2 regions of the Bacillus sp. CGMCC 1.16607 genome follow, and region 2 is predicted to be linked to the other one. Evidence: a T-box and tRNA genes for the amino acid it is inferred to sense, from the RefSeq annotation. Region 2 holds a T-box; the other holds one or more tRNA genes.
The links. A T-box is a leader RNA that pairs with one kind of tRNA and senses whether it is charged. The one in region 2 lies ahead of ACFSO7_RS19950 (valine--tRNA ligase), so its partner is inferred to be a tRNA-Val.
Positions count from the first base shown of each region.

Region 1: it encodes a tRNA-Val, which carries the amino acid that the T-box ahead of ACFSO7_RS19950 (valine--tRNA ligase) is inferred to sense. The anticodon was not compared.

Region 1 is NZ_JBHUJX010000008.1:340,952-351,709, reverse strand. Features, by position in the region: gene ACFSO7_RS04570 (GntR family transcriptional regulator) at 147-536, shown strand; gene ACFSO7_RS04565 (ABC transporter ATP-binding protein) at 514-1,410, shown strand; gene ACFSO7_RS04560 (hypothetical protein) at 1,407-2,090, shown strand; gene ACFSO7_RS04555 (methyl-accepting chemotaxis protein) at 2,610-3,506, opposite strand; partial or broken gene ACFSO7_RS04550 (HAMP domain-containing protein) at 3,552-3,683, opposite strand; gene ACFSO7_RS04545 (O-methyltransferase) at 5,006-5,215, opposite strand; gene ACFSO7_RS04540 (DUF4179 domain-containing protein) at 5,456-6,820, opposite strand; gene ACFSO7_RS04535 (RNA polymerase sigma factor) at 6,813-7,343, opposite strand; gene ACFSO7_RS04530 (MFS transporter) at 7,622-8,821, shown strand; gene ACFSO7_RS04525 (hypothetical protein) at 9,000-9,269, opposite strand; tRNA gene ACFSO7_RS04520 (tRNA-Val) at 9,453-9,524, shown strand; gene ACFSO7_RS04515 (cysteine hydrolase family protein) at 9,764-10,321, opposite strand; gene ACFSO7_RS04510 (TRAP transporter permease) at 10,470-10,758, opposite strand, start outside.
Region 2 is NZ_JBHUJX010000025.1:679,847-690,604, reverse strand. Features, by position in the region: gene ysxE (spore coat protein YsxE) at 1-940, shown strand, start outside; gene ACFSO7_RS19955 (hypothetical protein) at 957-1,142, opposite strand; T-box leader at 1,310-1,548, shown strand; gene ACFSO7_RS19950 (valine--tRNA ligase) at 1,591-4,236, shown strand; gene ACFSO7_RS19945 (bifunctional folylpolyglutamate synthase/dihydrofolate synthase) at 4,337-5,635, shown strand; gene ACFSO7_RS19940 (sensor domain-containing diguanylate cyclase) at 5,721-7,439, shown strand; gene ACFSO7_RS19935 (hypothetical protein) at 7,610-8,683, opposite strand; gene ACFSO7_RS19930 (PilW family protein) at 8,690-9,139, opposite strand; gene ACFSO7_RS19925 (prepilin-type N-terminal cleavage/methylation domain-containing protein) at 9,145-9,594, opposite strand; gene ACFSO7_RS19920 (hypothetical protein) at 9,722-10,758, shown strand, end outside.

The sequences.
Region 1 (10,758 bases), on a different contig from region 2:
CCGTAACATTGATTCTAAACCTTTTTTAGATTTTGTAATCAAAATATTTTAAAAAATCAACTTTATCTAATAAAGCCTATTGACTCTATTCTTTTACTGTTATATGGTTAATTACATAAGTAACTAACCAATGTGGTGGTGAGAATATGAAACAGTTAATTGACGATGGCCGGCCCATTTTTTTGCAAATTATGGAGCGTATTGAGGATGACATTATCGAAGGTGGGTTGCCGGAAGAATCACAGGTACCGTCGACAAATCAATTTGCCGCATTTTACAAAATAAATCCTGCAACTGCAGCCAAAGGTGTCAATTTATTGGTGGATGAAGGTATCTTATATAAAAAGCGGGGGATCGGAATGTTTGTTGCAGCTGGGGCACGTGAAATAGTCATTAACAAACGGAAAGAACAGTTTTTTGAACAGTATGTAATCACAATGATCCATGAAGCAAAAAAGTTAGGAATTACAGTTGATCAGTTGACAAACATGGTTGGAGAGGGGATGGAAAGGAATGAAAAAGGTAATCGAAATTAAACAACTTAATAAGTCATACGGGGAATTTAAGGCGATTGAAGATATTAATTTTACAATAGAAGAAAATAAAATTTACGGTTTACTTGGAAGAAATGGTGCAGGTAAAACAACATTAATGAAAATGATTTCTGCACAGGAGTTCCCTACTAGTGGTCAATTAAAAGTTTTTGGTGAGAATCCAGAAGAAAACAGTAATGTACTAAGCAAAATTTGTTTTATCAAAGAAAGTCAAAAATATCCAGATAATTTCTGTGTTCATGATATTTTAAAAGTATCTAAATCACTTTTCCCAAATTGGGATGAGAATTTAGCTTATTCCTTAATTAAAGATTTCAATCTCCCTTTAAAATGTAAACCAAAGAAACTATCAAGGGGAATGCACTCAGCAGTTGGGGTAATCATCGGCCTTGCTAGTAGAGCACCGATAACGATTTTTGATGAACCTTATTTAGGTCTTGATGCAGTTTCAAGAGATTTATTTTATGACAGGTTGATGAAGGATTACTCGGAATATCCACGTACTGTCATCTTGTCGACCCATTTGATTGATGAGGTAGATTCTTTACTTGAACATATATTAGTCATTGACAAAGGCCGATTAATCATAAATGAAGAAGCGGAAAATTTACGAGGTATCGCATTTACTGTAACCGGGCAAGCGGCAAGAGTAGAAACATATATTAGAGACAAGGAAGTAATCCATCGGGAGACTTTTGGTGGATTGCTCTCTGCTACCGTCATTCAAAATAAGAACAGTATGGATCATAATCAAGCCGTCGTTTGTGGACTTGAAATTTCACCAGTATCCATACAGCAATTGGTCGTCCATTTGACGAAGGAAAAACCTACACGTGAAGGAGCGATTGCTCAATGAATTTTCAAGGTGTGTTAAGAATGTACTTAAGAGATAAATGGGCATGGTTTTTAATACCAAACATCATTCTCTTCTCGGTGTTTCTTTTAAATTTAATCGTTAGTCTGCTTATTTCAAGTGATGAGAAAATGTATACCGGAGGGGTTTCGTACATCTTTTTCTATATGTTGGTCATGGGGATCATTGTTGTGACGCAAACATTTCCTTATGCAATCGGAATGTCCATTAGAAGAACGGATTATTTTCTTGGCACAGTAGTGATGGGTGTCGCTATAAATATATTGTTTGGAATCATGTTAGTAATCCTTTCAGTTATTGAAAATGCTACAAATGGGTGGGGCGGCAAGGTACATTTCTTTCACTTTCCCTATTTAAATGATGGATCACTTTTGGAACAATTGACAACGTATGTTATCTTGTTAATAAATTTATTTTTTATCGGATTACTAATATCTAGTACATCTCGTCGCTTTGGTGCAAAAGGCCTTCTTATTGCGATCATTTCTATATTATTAGTTTTAAGCGTTGTAGCTTTGTTAGTAACTTATAATGGAGTTTGGATGGATATTTTTCAATGGTTTGCAAAGTTTACTGCTGTTCAAATTGCATATTGGCTCATTCTTCCTACATTATTATATATGTTGCTTACATTTGTGCTATTGAGAAGAGCAACTGTTTAATTGTGTAATCGAGTAGGGGGAACCAACATATTACTTCATACCATATCTGGTAGCTTCAAATTAGAGAAAAGTCGGCAGAACCTTTAATAGCTTGTCAGTTTCTTTTTTTTAAACAATTCAAATGCGATAGTCCTATTAAACATGTGAGATAAATAGAAAATAAGTAACTTAATACAGATATTATGAGAATTACTTTATTTGAAACAACTTTACGGATATACAAAATCATATAAATATTAAACACTCCTCATTTTGTATTTAATTCAGCAGAATAAGGAGTGTTACGCTCAAGCACTTTTTAATTGACAGATATTCTTAGCAATCTTCTAACATCCTTTTTGTATTTAGTTTTCACAAGAGTTGCCTCACCTTTTCAATAAACTTATTAGCTATTTACCTCCCCCCGTTGGTATCAATTTATTTACTATTGCAAATTTCAACACTCTCTTTGATAAAAATAGAAAAAGCTAACGATAAGGACAGAAGTCCAGATACGTTAACTTTTTTCTAATTACTCTATTATATTCTAAAACTATTAATTGAGTTTTGAAGCTCGTCAGCAAGCTTAGATAGATTATTGGTTGCTGTTGTAATTTCCTCCACAGAGGAGTGATGTTCTTCTGATGCTCCTGCAATGTTTTGGAAATAGGCTGAAGACTCTTCAGCTGATTTAAGAATCGATTGAATTGCCTTTGTAACTGTGTCAGTATTTTCGTTATTTTCAGCAACTATTTGCGATATATCCTTAATCTGTCCTGCCACTTGCTGCACAGATTGGGAAATATTTAAAAATGCCTTTTCTGCGGAATTCACCAGTTTTGCCCCTTCATTAACTGTTAAACTAGTTGAATTCATAGATTCTACTGCATCCTTTGTATCCTTTTGTATTTCCATAATAAGGTCATTAATCTCTGCTGCTGCATTGACCGTTTGATCTGCTAGTTTTCTAACCTCTTCTGCTACAACCGCAAATCCTTTTCCGTGTTCTCCTGCTCGTGCTGCTTCGATCGCCGCATTTAAGGCAAGTAGATTGGTTTGATTGGAAATGCTTGAAATGATTGAAACTATTTCGCCTATTTGAGCGGATTTGTTCTCCAATGTATGGATTATGCTCTCGGTTTCGGATGCGTGTGAATCCATTAGTGACATTTGCTCACTTATTTTCACAACAATTGCATTTCCTTCTTCCGCAGTTGAGGAAGATGAGATAGCATATTCTCTCACATTCCCAACATTATGAGATATTTGGTTCATTTGAGTAGAAAGTTGCTGAATAAAATCATTGGCATTCTGTATGTTTAAAACCTGTGAATCACTCTCTGATGAAATCGTGTGAATTGATTTAGTGATTTCTTCATTTGCCCTCGAAAATTCCTCACTTGTTGCTGAGATTTGTTCAGAAGTTGCTGCAACCATTTGTGAACCTTCGGCAATTTGTCCAACCAAATTCCTCAAATTTGTTGTCATATCCTTCAAATGGTGATAAAGAATCCCAAATTCATCTTTCCTCTTCGTAGTAAATTCTACCGTTAAATCCCCTTCAGCGATTCGCTGTATTTGCTGGATTACCGTTTGAATAGGTCGTTTAATCATTATATTAGAGAGAGAAATTAGAATTAGAATCGAAATGACAACCATTATGCCCCCTGTTAATCCAAAAGCAAGCTTTACTGCTTTAAGTTTAGATAAATACTCATTAGGGCGAACTTGGGAAACAAAAAGATTACCTTTTTCATCTCGTTCATACGTAATAAAATAATCGGAAGTTTCAATCGTTCCTTTTTTATCATTAGATAATGTTTTTAATTCTGAGATTTCAGTGATCTTTTTTCCAACTAAAGTTTCATCTGGATGGGCAATTATCACCCCAGTTTGATCTACCATATAGGTAAATCCAGTATCAGCAAAAGTATGAGTAGAAATTAAATCCTGGTAATTTATTGAGTCCACCATCTCTTGATATTCCGTTGGGGTTAATCCGATTTGGATCACACCCTGTTTTGTTAAACTGGCAACCCCGACATACATAAACATTTTATTATCCGCCCCACGGGTACTTGGGTCTTGGGCCAACTCAAAGCTTTTGTTCTCAATTCCCTCCAAAAAGACAGAAGATTGTTCATTTGACGAGAAGTCGTAGCCAATGAAATTTGGGCTATTGCTGTTAATTAATATTCCCTCCTCGTTAATAATATGAATTTCATCTACACCAATGGATTGGGCTAATGACTTTAAATAATCAACAGAGGGATTTTCCTGTGTTTCAATTTGGAATCTTACTGCCTTAGCAAGCTTTAAATAATTTGTTTTTAAATTATCTTTTAAAGACTGCAAGACGACTTCATCTGCTTCAAAAGCGTTCATTAACTGAACCCGTTGATTAGCGGAATCTGATTCCATTTGATTTTCTAACAATGTTTTTTCAGATTGAGTTGTAAAAATAAATAGTAGAATGACAGTTAATACAATGGTAGAAATTGAAAAAACCGAAACTTTAGTGCCTAGTTTCACTGAATGTCCTCCGTTCAAATGTGTTTCTCTATTTTGATAATTCACACATTATATCATAAGCCTTTTTTTCTAGATTTGAAATTAATATTTTACAATAAAAATATTCCAAATTAGTAAATTGCAGTAAATTAAAAATAAATATGTTCAATTACAGAGAGATGGTAGGTTTAACAACAGTATTTTGCATGTAATTTCGCAAAAAAGAGACTGGTGGTTGGTGAGAGTCGGAGTCAGAGAAATAAGTGAAAATCATCTCTGAGATGCAAGGTTGAACATCACCTTCTTCCAATTCGATAATAACTCATACTCTATTTTTATATGTTTTTTCTCTACATCATTCACCTTCCAAATGATCATCCCGTGACCGATTGGAATAAGGAGAGATTTCAATCAGTGATGATTGTCTACCTTTCTATTAAATTTTTAATTATTTCAGTATATTGTCTGGAAGTAATAGCCTGATCTAATACACTACCGCCTGCAAGAACATTATCAGTAACAATTAAAGCACTAGATTCCGCCAATTCAATGCTAAGCTTTAGGTAATTTTCTTTGTCTACATCGATAAGAAAATCAAATTTCTTTTTCTCTTTACTTGTTTTTTTAGAATTAATTGATTGAAACTATAATTATCGCTTAATCGTTGAACGTATTAATTTCACTATCTCTAAAAATGCATTCGCTATCCTATGGAGAAAGTTTTTTTCTTTAATCATACTCCCTGGCAGTTTTCACAAAAAGGGTTCAAAAAAATCCCCGAGGAGAAACTCTCTCCACAGGGATTTTCTTTGTATATCCATTTCATATGAATAATAATTTTAATTTGTTTACGAGAACTTTCTGTTACCCAAAATTTAATCTTCAAAATCCATTTTAATCAGTTTACTTTCTACTTTATTTTTTACTACCTCAGTTATTAATTTCATGGCGCCTGAAGTTTTATCAAATTCCCTTTTGAATGATAGTTGGTCTATGGTTGTTCGTTGTGCGTCCATTTTTGGTGTCATTCTTTCACCTTTTTGATCCTCGAGCATGATAAAGGTGTTTTGAAGACCTAAGCTTCCTTTTATATCATAATTGAGAACGGTTTTATCTGGTAATTGTTCAAATCCTGTAATAATTAATTCACTTTCATTAGGATAGTCAATGGTGTATGGCAGTTTTGTTTCATCTAAATTCAATGTCACCATTTCAGATTGAGTAGGATCATATACTTCTCCATGATTATTAAATACTTCAATGACCAAGCCCTTAGGTGCTGTGTCACGACCTGGAAGTAAAATGGTGTCTTTAAAGTTCACAATCCCGTTTCCTTTGTCAATGATGGCACTGCCGGAACCACCAGCAAACCCTAGTGAAGTACCATTTTCATCATAAACAACAAAGGAGTAGTTATCCTTTTCATCTCGTGGAAGTGTTCTGTCAATCACAATTTGGGACCCCGCTGGAGTGAATTCCGCTTTTTCCACTACAAATGTAGCATTCTCCCATGTAGTCGAGACCATTGGAGTAAAGGAAGTAGTGGCCGCCTTTGTCTGCTTATTACTTACCTTTATGTTAAAATTCCACGAGCCTTTTATACCATTAATTTCCTTTACACGAAGTTCTAAGTTTGGCTCCTCTGATAAGTCGGACACGTTTCCTACTCCAACATCCATAATGCCTCGCGCTACTCCATCTTCCACACTTTGTTCAAATTCTGTCAAATGAGCGAAGGATTGTCCATCTAGCAAAGCTTTATAAGATAACGGAATCCCTTTAGCCTTTCCAAAAGACTCTAGTTCCATTTTGTCCGTTTCAATAATATATCCGATCGCTAAACGCCCACCCCCGAAATATGCTTCCGTAATGGTAAGTGATACCTCGTTGTCGGTAACTGTCTCATTTAATTTGGAGGCAAGCCCTTTCTCTTCAATTTTTTTCAAAGAAGAATCAGAAGAATCGCCAAAGACAGACCCAATAAATGGAACTTCTTTTAAAACGTTTGCCATTGCCGGAGAGAGGAAACCTGAACCAATAACTCCAATGGTGAGTGCTGCTGCGGAGACCGCTGTTACTTTTATAGCTAACTTATTCTTTTTCGCCTTCGTTCGTACAATTGGACTATGTAATTCGGGTAGATTATTCAATGCCTCTTCCAGCCCTTTTGAGAAAATTTCTGGCACCTTCTCATTCTCTTTTCCCCAGGCGTGCAGCTGCTCCTCTAATTTTCTATTCATGAAGCAATCTCCCTTCTGTTTGGTTCGTATTTAATAGATGAAATAGTTTCGTTCTCGCCCTGTTTAACCGCGACTTTACCGTTCCCCCAGCAATGTCTAGGATTGACCCTATTTCTTTAATCGATAAATCTTCGTAATAATATAACGTAATCACAATCCGTAGATCAGACTCTAACCCATTAATAGCACTTTGCAAATCCATAATCGAATCACGTATTTCAACGACAGAAGGCTCCACTACACCTTCCAACTTTACGATTTTCGCTTGGCTTTTTCGAATTTTATTACATTCATTAATTAGAATTCGGGTAATCCACGTCTTGAAAAATTTAGGCTCCCGCACTTGATCAATTCTCGTATAAGCAATTAACAATGTCTCTTGTACAGCATCCAAGCATTCAGAATCAGAAAGTAGTATCGCTTTTGAAATCTTGTAAAGTGAATGCTCCATCCCTTTAATCAACTGCACAAATGCTTCTTTATTTCCTTGTTGTACACGGATCACTAACGCTTCAGGATTCAAACTTTAATTCCTCCTTTTGTTTTTTTCAATTATTAGAGTCTAATTATCATCGTTTGGTTCACAGGAATTTATATTTATGTTCTTTATCATAAGTTGATTGTAATGACGTTTGTGTTTAAGAATTATGAGTGATTGACAATTGTATGTTATTAAAGTACAATTGACTTTTTATTTAGTCTTGAATTGTTGCGGATTTCCCAATTATGTAAATTATTAATATACAAGACTATAAAAGAAATGAGTTAATTCCACTATATAAAGAAAAAGAGGTGATCAACATGAATACTGAACAACGAAAAAAGATCGTAATATTGATGATTAATATGTTTATTGCGATTGGAAGTTTTGGTATTATTATTCCTATTTTACCTGCATATTTAGAGTCCATTAACCAAGGTGGTACTGCTGCTGGGTTAATGATTGCCCTATTTGCAGGTGCGCAATTAATCTTTTCTCCTATTGCGGGAAAATGGGCTGATCAATATGGACGCAGAAAAATGATTATTTATGGATTAATAGGTTTGACGATTTCCATGTTCGTATTCTATGGCTTTAATTCAATTTGGTGGCTTTATGCTTCACGTATTATTGGCGGAATTGGAGCAGCATTGCTTGTTCCAGCTATTTTTGCTTACGTAGCTGATATTACTACAGTAAATCAACGAGCAAAAGGTAATAGCTTAGTATCTGCTGCCATGTCACTGGGTATTGTTATTGGTCCAGGCGTAGGAGGTTTTTTAGCTGATTATGGATTAAAGATTCCACTTTTGATTTCTGCACTTGTTTCACTTATTGCCGTATTATTTTCTATCTATGTTCTGAAAGAAAGTAAAACTTCAGATACAAAGGATTTTCCAAAGGATGAAGAATCCATGGCTAGAAAGATGATTCGCTCTGTGAAGATGCCTTATTTTATTCCGTTAATTATTACCCTCGTAATGAGTTTTGGTTTAATGGCATACGAATCCGTTCTTGGTCTATTCGTTGATAATCAATTTGGTGCAACTCCACAACAAATTGCGTTAATGGTAACATCAACGGGTATTGTAAGTGTCATTGTGCAGCTTTTTGTCGTTGATCGTATCGTGAGTCGTTTTGGTGAAGGAGTAGTCTTAATTATCTTTTTAGGAGTATCAACGCTAGGTTTTCTCCTTTCTCTTCTTGCATCTACCTATACACTTTTCTTTGGAGTTACACTATTAATTTTTCTTGCTACTTCCATTCTTCGACCTGTTTTAAATACACTTATCTCCAAAATGGCTGGAAATGAACAAGGCTTCGCAATGGGCATGAATAACTCTTACATGAGTATCGGAAATGTTTTAGGACCCACTCTGGCGGGAATGTTATATGATGTTAATATTATCTATCCGTTTATAATGGGACTTATTTTTCTAATCTTTACAATGTTTGTAACGATTATGTGGCAGAAACGTTTAGCTAATAAAAATAAGCAGATAAAACTTAGGGAAATATAGTAATAAATAATTGTAGTAAATTAAGACAACAGCCCAGTTCACTAAGCGATTTGGGCTGTTCATTTCTACTGTTTATCTACAACACGAACATCTTAAGCTGGATACATATCCTTATTATTAACCATGGTTTCACCAATTTGCTAGAATTTGATGACCTCTTGTTCCATCGCATACAGATTCATGACTTCCTCTTATTTTTATCCAAATCTTTCTGAATAAAATATCCCACTATACTAATAAAAATCAGAAATGGAAGAATCAACATACCGTAGCCCGTCCCGTATTCAGTTGGATCAGCAGTAAAATGGAGATAGATTCCCCACAATATATAAAGAGCGTAACCCATGATTACCGTAATAAACCATCCCCATTTCTTTTTAAAGAAGGGAATTAAAATGGGAGGAGTTAGAAAAATAATCCCCATGATAAGTGTATAAAGAATATCCATTGTTGTTTGCTCCTACTTTCTCACTTTTTTTAATCTAGTATAAAATCTATTTCAACATCCTATTTACCTACTGAAGGAATAGCCTTATCTTCCATAATACTAAGAATATACATAAAAACTATATTTTTCTTGACATTTTTTCGTTTTTTCATATAATTAGAAATGTACCTTATATAATATTTTGACTTGTTAGCTCAGTGGGAGAGCACTTCCTTGACAGGGAAGGGGTCGGGGGTTCAAGTCCCTCACAGGTCATACAACCCGAAAGCCTCAATTCCTTGATAGACAAGGGATTGGGGCTTTTTCAGTTCTTGAAGCATTCTGTGTAAAAACTGAATACTACTGAAAATGCACATTCTTAATTATTCTATTACCGTTTCTTCAGTTGGTGTAACCCAAGGGTACAATTCAATAAAAAAGACGCGTTTCTAAATAAACGCGCCTGATAATTGTTTAATGGAACCGTATATTTTAGTACCGCTTTTAGAGTTATATCACCTATATGAGTCATGAATTGGACGGAACAAGTCTTCATTTACATTTCTGACAACTGAAAAGTGCTCGACATTGTAATGACCATGAAGAGTACTATTATGATGCTTTATGATTTGTTCTGCATTTAAAACATCATTGTCCGTTGTTGAATGCCCATCACCGACTAAAGTTACATCCAAACCACTAATAGTGGCTGTTCTGACTACACTATCTATACAGTGTTGTGTTTTACAGCCCATAACAACAACATGTTCAATTTTTTGAGATCGTAAGTGATTTAGTAGATCTGTCCCATGAAAGGAATTTGTTGCAGATTTATCGATAAACTTCGCTTCCGAAGGTATAATAATTTCATTGTGAACTTGAAATCCTCTACCTTTTCCTTCAGAAACATCGAGATCTCTTACAAACACAACTGGAACATTGGATTCCCTTGCTTTTTCAATCGCTATATTAATATTCCTAATAATCTGCTCTTTTTTGAATACCGCACTCTCTTCTTGATTTCCATCAATTAATTCTTGTTGAGCATCAACGATTAATAATAGTTGATTCAAATGATTTTCCCCTTTCAAATGTAGAAAAACGCAATATTAATTATTTAATTATGCGTTCTCCCTTTAATTTTTCAAGCTTACATTTAATATAGACTTTTCGGCAAAAAAAGGGCTGACTAGCTCGATCAGAAGTCAAACCCTCCCCCTATTAAACACTTAACTTCATATTTTGACGCTTATTCATGAATTGCAATGCAATGACTACAAATAGTAATCCTAGACCAATAATATCTGTAACCCCTTCTGGATAAATCAATAATAGACCACCAGCGATCCCCATTAGTCGCTCATACCATACAAGCTTCCTGAACCAATATCCAATGATTCCTGCTCCAATCGCAGTCATTCCCGCTAAAGCAGTAAAGACAATCCAAATTAAATAAGTCCAAGTTGTATCGATCATCAGTAACTCCGGTGATAACACGAACATGTAAGGG
Region 2 (10,758 bases):
TTATTCCAATAAAGGAACATTCGCGCTGAAGCAAATACCCATCCATCATGGGATAGATTTTATTAAACATGTTCAATATTTATTTCAAAAAGGATTTAATCGGATTGTTCCCATCTACCCATCTTTAGATGGAAGATATGCCATACTTTATGAAAATACTCTTTATTATTTAATGCCTTGGTTAATAAATGATGAGAAAGAAGACCGAGATAAAAGACCACAGCTCATGTTCCGTGAATTGGCACGAATGCATTCCTTATCACAAAAAGAATTGGTTGTGAATAAAGAGGAACGGACTGAGCATTATGAAAAAACGAAACAGCAATGGGAAAAAGATATCGAATTAATGGAAGGATTCATTGAAACTTGCGAAAAAAAAATGTATATGTCTCCATTTGAGTTACAATTTTGTCTTTATTTTCACGAAATTCGTCTAGCCCAACGCTACGCGCTTACTAGATTTGAAGAGTGGTATGAGGCGACAAAGGATAATGAAAAAGCACGATCTGTCATTAATCATGGAAAAGTGTCTACTGAGCATTTTCTATTTGATGAAAAGGGATATGGATACTTTTCAAATTTCGAGGATTCAGGGCTTGGTTCACCCATTCATGATGTTCTCCCTGTGTTATACAGATCTTTGAAGGGGCAGCTTAGGAAATTTGATGAAGCACTGACATGGCTTTATGATGGCTATTTTAAATATTTTCCACTAAAAGAAGAAGAAAAGCTTCTATTCTACAGTTATGTCTCCTATCCAAACCCGATCATACGAATTACAAAGGAATATTTACAAGCAAATGAAAAGCGGAACGAACTGAAATTTTCTCAAAAACTGTTGAAACGATATTGGCAATTAAAAAATACGGAGTATATTGTCATGCGAATGACTGAAATTGAAAAGCAGCTCAAACAAAAAAAAGAAGGAGCCCCAGAATAATCAACTGGAAGGCTCCTTATATAATTTCTAAATACAAACAAATGGCAATGGAGATAAAAATAATTAATAAAAGTACATCGAGTACGGTAGGGAAAAACACTGTCCTTATACCTTGAAAAATACAAAAAGGAATAATAAATTGCGAACAAATAAGTTTTAATTTTCGTACCCATGGTGAATACGGGTTGAATCTCCCCATCATATTCCTCCCTTTCCTCCTATTTATTATTAGTTTATGTGTTTATTATTTGATTGTGCCTATCTTTTTTCTAACACTCTAATTGAATACACTGAATAAATTATTAAAAAGTTGGAAATCATGATTGACGACACAGTCCTTTTTTCGGTAGTATAACAATATATATTTTATATAAAGCTGTGATAGGGATAGTACGTTGGTAATCTGTTTAAAGAGAGGGAAATAATTTGCTGAGATATTTCCTAAGTAGACCCATTGGAAAGTCACCCTTGAGCTTCTTCTGTCAACGGAAAAATTTTTCCTAGTAATGGAAGACGGAATAGACCGTTATCTAACTTGAGTGCCAATTGAATATTTTTCAGTTGGAAAAAAGGTGGTACCGCGAATTTTTACTCCATTCGTCCTTTTATAGGATGAATGGGGTTTTTTATTTTTTAGGGAGGTTATTTAAATGGAAACTCAAGAACTAACAATGCCAACGAAATACGATCCACAGTCCATTGAAAAAGGTCGCTATGAGTGGTGGCTTTCTGGCAAATTTTTCGAAGCAAAAGGAGAAAAGGAGAAACAACCATATACGATTGTAATTCCACCTCCCAATGTAACAGGAAAGCTTCACTTAGGTCATGCTTGGGATACAACTCTTCAAGATATTTTGACTCGTATGAAACGTATGCAGGGGTTTGATGTATTATGGTTACCTGGTATGGACCACGCTGGTATTGCAACTCAAGCAAAGGTGGAAGAAAAGCTTCGTAATGAAGGAAAAAGTCGTTATGACTTAGGCCGTGAAAAATTTGTTGAAGAAACTTGGAAGTGGAAGGAAGAGTATGCTAGTCATATTCGTCAGCAATGGTCAAAACTTGGATTGGGTCTTGACTACTCTCGTGAGCGTTTCACATTAGATGAGGGACTTTCAGATGCTGTTCGTGAAGTGTTCGTTTCTCTATATCGTAAAGGCTTAATTTACCGTGGAGAGAGAATTATTAACTGGGATCCTTCAACTAAAACAGCTTTGTCAGATATTGAGGTTATTCACCAAGATGTTCAAGGCGCTTTTTACCATATGCATTATCCATTAACGGATGGTAGTGGCAATATTGATGTGGCAACGACTCGACCAGAAACGATGCTTGGTGATACCGCAGTTGCAGTTCATCCAGAAGATGATCGCTATAAGCATTTAATTGGAAAAACGGTTAAGCTTCCAATTGTAGGAAGAGAAATTCCAATCGTTGGCGATGATTATGTTGATATGGAATTTGGTTCAGGTGTTGTAAAGATTACTCCAGCTCATGACCCGAATGATTTTGAAATTGGAAACCGTCATAATTTAGAAAGAGTTTTAGTTATGAATGAAGACGGTACGATGAATGCAAACGCAGGAAGTTATCAAGGTATGGATCGATTTGCATGTCGTAAGCAGATTGTAAAGGATTTGCAAGATCAAGGAGTTCTCTTTAAAATTGAAGAGCATCTTCATTCTGTTGGTCACTCTGAGCGTAGTGGTGCTGTAGTAGAACCGTATTTATCGACACAATGGTTTGTAAAAATGCAACCGCTAGCCGATGAGGCTATTGCATTGCAAAACAAAGAAGAAAAGGTAAACTTTGTTCCGCAACGCTTTGAAAATACGTATATGCGCTGGATGGAGAATATACGTGATTGGTGTATCTCACGTCAATTATGGTGGGGACACCGAATTCCCGCTTGGTATCATAAAGAAACTGGTGAAGTGTATGTCGATCATGAACCTCCAGCTGATATTGAAAATTGGAATCAAGATAATGACGTATTGGATACTTGGTTTAGTTCTGCATTATGGCCATTTTCTACAATGGGTTGGCCAAATACAGAATCAGACGACTATAAGCGATATTACCCCACGAATTGCCTAGTAACAGGCTATGATATCATTTTCTTCTGGGTATCAAGAATGATTTTCCAAGGACTAGAGTTTACGGGAAAACGTCCTTTCAACGATGTTTTGATTCATGGTCTAGTTCGCGATGCTGAAGGGCGAAAAATGAGTAAATCTTTGGGCAACGGTGTGGATCCAATGGACGTTATCGATCAATTTGGAGCAGACTCTCTTCGTTATTTCCTATCAACAGGAAGTTCACCAGGTCAGGATTTACGCTTCAGTATGGAGAAGGTAGAATCAACTTGGAACTTTGCTAATAAAATTTGGAATGCCTCACGTTTTGCTCTAATGAACATGAATGGTCTTACTTTTGAAGAAATTGATTTATCAGGTGAGAAATCAGTTGCTGACAAGTGGATATTAACCCGTTTAAATGAAACCATTGAAACGGTGACGAGACTTTCGGATAAATATGAGTTTGGTGAGGTTGGCCGAGTTCTTTATAACTTTATCTGGGATGACTTCTGTGACTGGTATATCGAAATGGCTAAGCTCCCTCTTTACGGAGATAATGAGGCTGCAAAGAAAACAACACGTTCCATTTTAGCCTACGTGTTAGATAACACAATGAGATTGCTTCATCCGTTTATGCCATTTATTACCGAGGAAATTTGGCAGAACCTTCCGCATCAAGGTGAGTCTATTACGATGGCAGCATGGCCGACAGTGAAGGAAGAACTAACAGATGCAAACGCTGCTAATGATATGAAGCTTCTTGTAGAAATCATTCGTTCAGTTCGAAATATTCGAGCTGAAGTGAACACACCTTTAAGTAAGAAAATTAATATGTTCTTAAAGGCAAAAGACGAAAACATTGTAGCTGCTTTAGAAAATAACCGTGGCTATTTAGAAAGATTTTGTAATCCAGAGGAGCTTCAAATCGGAATCGATTTAAACACTCCTGAAAAAGTAATGACTGCGGTTGTAACAGGAGTAGAAATTATTCTACCTTTAGCTGGATTAATTAATATCGATGAAGAAATTTCAAGATTGCAAAAAGAATGGGAAAAACTAAATAATGAGGTTGACCGTGTTCAGAAGAAACTTTCCAATGAAGGCTTCGTAAAAAAAGCACCTGAAAAAGTTATTGAAGAAGAAAGAGCAAAGGAACAAGATTATTTAGAAAAACGCGCAGCAGTGGAAGCACGAATAAACGAATTGAAAAATAGTTAAATTTTAGAATCATTTTGTAAATATTACAGTTTACTTATTAATTAAGAGGCGAATCTCAAATAAAGGGATTCGTCTTTTTCCAAGATTAAGGGGGAGCAATATGTTAACAACCTATAAAGAGGCTATAAATTGGATTCATTCACGGCTTCGTTTAGGGATTAAGCCTGGTTTAAAAAGAATGGAATGGATGATGGAAAGACTTGGATCTCCACATAATCAATTAAAAACAATCCATATTGGTGGAACAAATGGAAAAGGTTCTACTGTAACCTTTTTACGAAATATTTTACAATCATCGGGTTTTGAGGTGGGGACATTTACTTCTCCGTACATTGAACAATTTAACGAGCGTATAAGTGTAAATGGGATTCCGATTTCTGATGACGAGATTGTTGAGCTTACGAATCTAATAATCCCACTTGCCGATGAACTAGAAGGTACTGAGCTAGGAGCCCCAACGGAGTTTGAGGTTATTACAGCTATGTCATTTTACTATTTCGCAAAACTTCATCCTGTAGATGTTGTCATTTATGAGGTAGGGTTAGGTGGAAGATTTGACTCAACGAATATCATTCATCCACTATTATCTATCATTACAAGTATCGGACTCGATCATACAAGCATACTAGGGGAAACATACGAAGAAATTGCCTTTGAAAAAGCGGGGATCATAAAAAATGGTGTAGGTGTTATTTCTGCCGTAAAACAGAATGAAGCAAGGGAAGTCATTATGAATCAAGCATTACTAAAAAAAGCTTCCATCTATCAACCGGGTAATCAATACTCTGTAACTTCGACTAGAAGTTTAGTAAAAGGAGAAGAATTTTCTATTACAACACCATTTAAAAGCCTAAATCATTTAGAAATTGGGATGATGGGACAGCATCAAGTGGATAATGCTTCCTTAGCTGTTATGGCATCTATCTACTTAAATCAATTTTACTCTTTTATGATCGAAGAGGAACATATTCGTTCGGGTTTAAAGGCGGCATTTTGGCCAGGAAGGATGGAAATTATTCAGGAAAGTCCTTTAGTCGTAATGGATGGTGCACATAATGAAGAGGGTATTTCGGCACTTGTAAAAGTGATTGAATCACGTTTTAATCAATATAATATTAAAATAATATTTACTGCTTTAGCCGATAAAGCTTTAGACGGAATGATCGGACAATTAGATAAAGTGGCTGACCAACTTTATTTTGTAGAATTTGATTACCCTCGCGCATCGAAAGCACTCGATTTATTTGAAAAAAGCCACTCACAAAATAAAAGTTATACTAATGACTGGAAAAATTTATTAGTAGAACAAATAGATCGCTTAGGACAAGAAGAAATATTAGTCATCACAGGCTCGTTATACTTCATTTCAGAGGTAAAGGGCTTTTTAACTAAAAAATGACAGGAAAAGTGTGACAATTGTTGGAATATTTGATAAAATGATTGGTATATTTCATTACTAATTGCCTATGATTGGAGGGTGGACGATGAATGTTAAACCAAACACAATAAAAGCGATTTGGATATGTTGGTTATTAATCGTTCCACCTGGTATATGGTTTGTTTACAATAACTTTCCGCCCGATTTATTTGGACAAGGTAAAGCTTTAATGACCTTTTTAGCATTGTCCATTATTGGAGCATTATTGCCGATGGTAATCAATAGTGTTCCTGTCACACTCATTCAATGGGTGTTTTTAGCAGTGTTTCTTGCATTCGGTTTATTCGCTGAACTAATCATTGCTCAAATCTGTATTGCTGTATTATTACTTAGGCTTCGTATTGGTAAAAGAGGATTATTTAGAATTCCACTAAACTCATTAATGTTTTTTATGATTTCATTAATAAGTGGGCTGGTTTACTATGCCCTTGGAGGAACTACTGGAGTTCAAATAACGGATAATGCTACTCATTTAGTACTTGTTGTAATCTATATGGTTGTTCAATTTATTGTTAATCAAATCATTTTAACGATAAATTTCCGATTAGTTTATGGAATCAAAAGATCATGGTTTGGAAAAGACTTTAACTGGGATTTGACTACTGCGATAATTAGCTTACCTATTGGTTATATATTATATTTCCTTTATACAGATGTTGGATCCATTGCACTATTATTTGTTGGTGTACCATTTGTATGTTTAACTATTATTCTATATCTCTATTATTCAAGTCAAAAAATTAACGAATATTTACACAAGGCCGCAGATATTGGTCATCAGATGGCAGAACGACTGAATGTGGATGAGGTAATCGATTTATTTATTCAAAGGATTTCTGAAATGCTCCCAGTTGATTTTGCCTATATTTTAGATGTTGTGGATAATCATGAGTTAGTCTTACTTAGACGTGTGGAGGCAGGGGAAATATTATCTATTGATATGGATCCAATGCAGAGAAATGAAGGGATAAGTGGGATGGTATGGGCAACGAAAAAATCAGCTTTATACCAATCAGCTAAAGAATGGGAAAATGTTGCTGAAGGTTATATGCCACCAAAAGTCGAAAGTGTATTAGTTGTTCCCATTATTCGTCATAATGGGGTAGTAGGAATTCTTTTTCTAGCCTCTAAACAAAAAAGAGCCTATGAAAAATCACAATTAATGATTGTTGAGTTACTTTGCTCTTATTTTGCAGTAGCGATTGAAAATGCCAAACACTACAAAGAAACAAAAGAACATAGTGAAACATGTGCATTAACGAAACTTTATAATTATCGTTATTTTGAAAGATTATTATCGGAAGAGTTTACTAAACTTGAAGAAAATCAAAGAGAGCGTATTTCATTAATTATCCTAGATTTAGACCACTTCAAAGTGATTAATGATACATACGGACATCAAAGCGGAAATGAAATTCTATGTGAATTATCTGCGCGCTTACGTAGAATCATAGGGGATAGAGGTACTGTTGCTCGTTACGGTGGAGAAGAATTTGTTGTCTTATTACCTGATATAACGAAAGCAGAAGTTCTTGCCATCGCAGAATGGATTCGACAAGGAATTGCTCATCATCCTTTCATTCTGGAAGAACATATTGGTGAAGATAAAAATACACTATCAGTTCACGTCACAGCTTCCATTGGTGTAGCTTCTGCACCTACTGATGCGGAGGATTCATTAGCATTGATTCGACATGCGGATAGGGCACTGTATGTAGGGGCGAAGAGAGCTGGGCGAAACCGGGTTGCGGAGTATGTGAAATAAAAGGTTAACTGGGGTAAAAAGTACCCTATAGAGTAGACGCTTAAAAAGGTCTGCACTATAGGGTACTTTTTTGTACAATGAATAAAAAATGAGCGAATCGGTGATAACCAAATTTCCAAAATGAATGTCCTTTACAGAGGGTACAATTTAATTTAGCTGACAACCTCTTTTTAATAGGTTACTTTAATATCTTTTTCTTCGGACGACCAGTCCATATCGATTTGTGAGCTACTTGGGGGTAGAGGTTTATAACAAGCTTCATTGCCTGGAATATCGTATTTCACTACCTTATTATTTACTATTAAAAAGGGATGGGTGATGCAAATTTGGTAGCTGTTACCAGTAAAGTTAATTGGATTTTTAAAAATAGCAATTCCATTAATTATTAAAGTAGAATTTCCTTGTAAATTTAACGACTCTTTTGGAAAATTTAATTCACCATCGAAATAAGCATTTCCATTTATTTTAAGCAAAGAAGTACCATCAATATCTACGTGCTTATCAAAAAATGCATTTCCATTTATAACTAAATCCAAATTTCCTTGTACTGAAACAGTTTGTTCAAAATAAACAGACTGATTAAATATTTTTTCTTTATTATCAAAATCGTTTTTATCTAATTCATCTTTAATAACTAAAGAATATGATCCTTTTGGCGGAGGATCAGGAGATGGTAAGTTATTTCCACCTCCACCTGGTGTGCCTCCTCCTTGTCCCTTATTTTTAGTTAAATAGACAGTAATTTCTATCGTTTTTGAATCCGATCCATCAGTTCCTTTACTAAAAAATTCAAGTGGAATCTCATCATTAATCTGGCATTCAGAAGCATTTATTTGTTCGAAAAGTTTGGTTAATTCAATTGTTCGACCTGTTTCAATATCAAAAGTCTTTTTGTAGTTTACACTAGGTAAATCAAGTTCAGTTTTCTTTAGTTCTACGCAAAATAATCTACTATATTCATTTAATATCTGATCTGTAGTTTTATTATAATTTGCAGGGTCATTCATATATACTACCGTTTTATTTTTTGCTTCTTGATTCGCAGTTCGTGTTATATAATTGATTTTTTTATCTAAATAGGTTATCCCCATTTCTGCTAAATCTGTAGCAACATTTAGGCTATCGCTTTTATTAAATTGTAACCTTGTTGATATAGCCTTACTGCTTAAAGCCATTCCTAATGTCGTAATGACGACAATGATGACCAGTACTAATAATAAAGTGGATCCTTTTTCATTTTTCATAACTGGTCACTCTCCATAATAGCTAAATATGGTTGTATCAATTTCATACGTTTTTCCATTCTTGTCACTGATTTGTAGCCAAATCGCTAAAGGTTTTTTAAAATCCTGTACATTAAAGCTTTTCGTCAGAACAGATGGATCATACTGACTATACCCCGCCTTAAATGTAGCATCATAATTGTCTGAAACAAGAGGAATGGTTTCAGCCCCTTTAATAATCGAGACGTTTTTTTTCGTTTCATTATAACTAAGTGTGTAAGGTTCAACTTTGTAATGATAATTTTTGATGATTTTAATCGCCAAGTTCGCTTCTTGAGATAAGGAATTTTTTGTTGAAAGCGTCGCATAATTTTTTTGTGAATTGATTAAAACTCCAAAAATTAAAGAGCCTAAAATAAAAAAAATTGTAATCGTCGCTAATAATTCTATCAATGTTAAACCTTTTTCATTTTTCATCACAATCATCCTCTTATAAAGGTAAAGGTTTCTGATTTGTTACTGGGCTTGTCCTTATCTTGAACGGTAACTTTTATTTGGATAAGAGGGATAGTAGGATCATTCGTAAAATTACTAAATTCAAGTGTAATGTTTTGTGAATCATCGATTGTTGTTGGTATTAAAGGACTACTAGTTGCATTTGTAATTTTATAAGTGCCATTTTTTACACCACTTGTATCAAGAATTCCTAACGATTGTAACTGAGATTGTGAAATGCTACTTTCAATATGATTGATTACTTTCTGAGCTGTCTCTGATGTCGAAAGCTTTTTTTCATTATGCTGAATAAATATGGCGTTTTGTGTGAAAAAACCCATAAATGTAAACAAAATTATCGATAATAATGTGATGGAAAGTAATAACTCTAATAGTGTTAGCCCGTGTTCATTACGTATAACACTAGGTGCAGCCATTTCGACACCTTCTTTCAAAATTACTTATCTTATTATACAATATGTTCAAGTAATAATTATATTTAAATCTAGACATTATTTTATCTATTTAGTAAATGGGTAACTTTTAAGTGGAAGGAGTGGACTTATGCCGTACTTATTTGCCGTACTATCAATCTTTTTATTGTTACCTTTAGTGATGTTTATTAATATTGGAATATCCAAAAAAGGCAAACTATTAATTATTTTGCTTTCATTTATTATTTCGGCACTAGGTTTACTTTCTTTAATTAGTTATCCTCTTTGGCAAAGTGCCGCAATCATGTTGTTACTAATACTAGTCACTACCTACCTTATGAATGAAAGGTACGAAAAATTTTTATTCGAATTGAATACAAAGGAAGAAAATAATCATCATATATTCACTAAAGAAATAGAGAAAATTGTCATTTTAGAGGAAGAAGAGCTGTATACAGAAGACGAATTATTTGAAGATCAAAATCAAGCTATTTTTGTTACAGAAGAAGTTGCCGTAACTGTTGAAGAAGAACTATCCACAATACATGATGAGGTTGCCTTAATTGTATCTAACGAATTATCAACTTCTTATGAAGAATTTACGAATACTGAAGAAAAATTGTCCTCTATCCTTGAAGAAATGAAAGTAAAAAAAATAGATGAATTTACTACAAATAGTGTAGAGGTAGTAAATCTCGATGAAATGAAGGAAGAAAAACTTCAATTTTTAAATAAACCATCGGATGAGATACTCGAAATGAAAAAAATAGATAATTTTATGATGAATTTTAAAAAAAATGAAGATGAAATAGCAATTCAAATTGAGGGACATTCAAAAGTCGTTGAGTTATTTGATAATTTAAACGAAACCTCTAATCTAGAGGTAAGTGAGATTCCAAATTTGAGCGATATAATTAATGAAATTGAATTTGAGGAACTAGAAAATTCAAATATCATTTTAAATGAAGCTGAAAGCGTATATCAAACAGAAAAGATGGATAATGAAGCTTTCATAAGTGAATTCGAAAATGAATTAGAGGAAATCGATCCTCGTACATTTTCAGAACGAAACGATGAGGAAAAAGAAACAATAATTGAACTGGAAGAAGAGATTATTCCTTTTAAGATTTTTGTAACAGATCCTTCTAAAACGATAGATCTCGAACC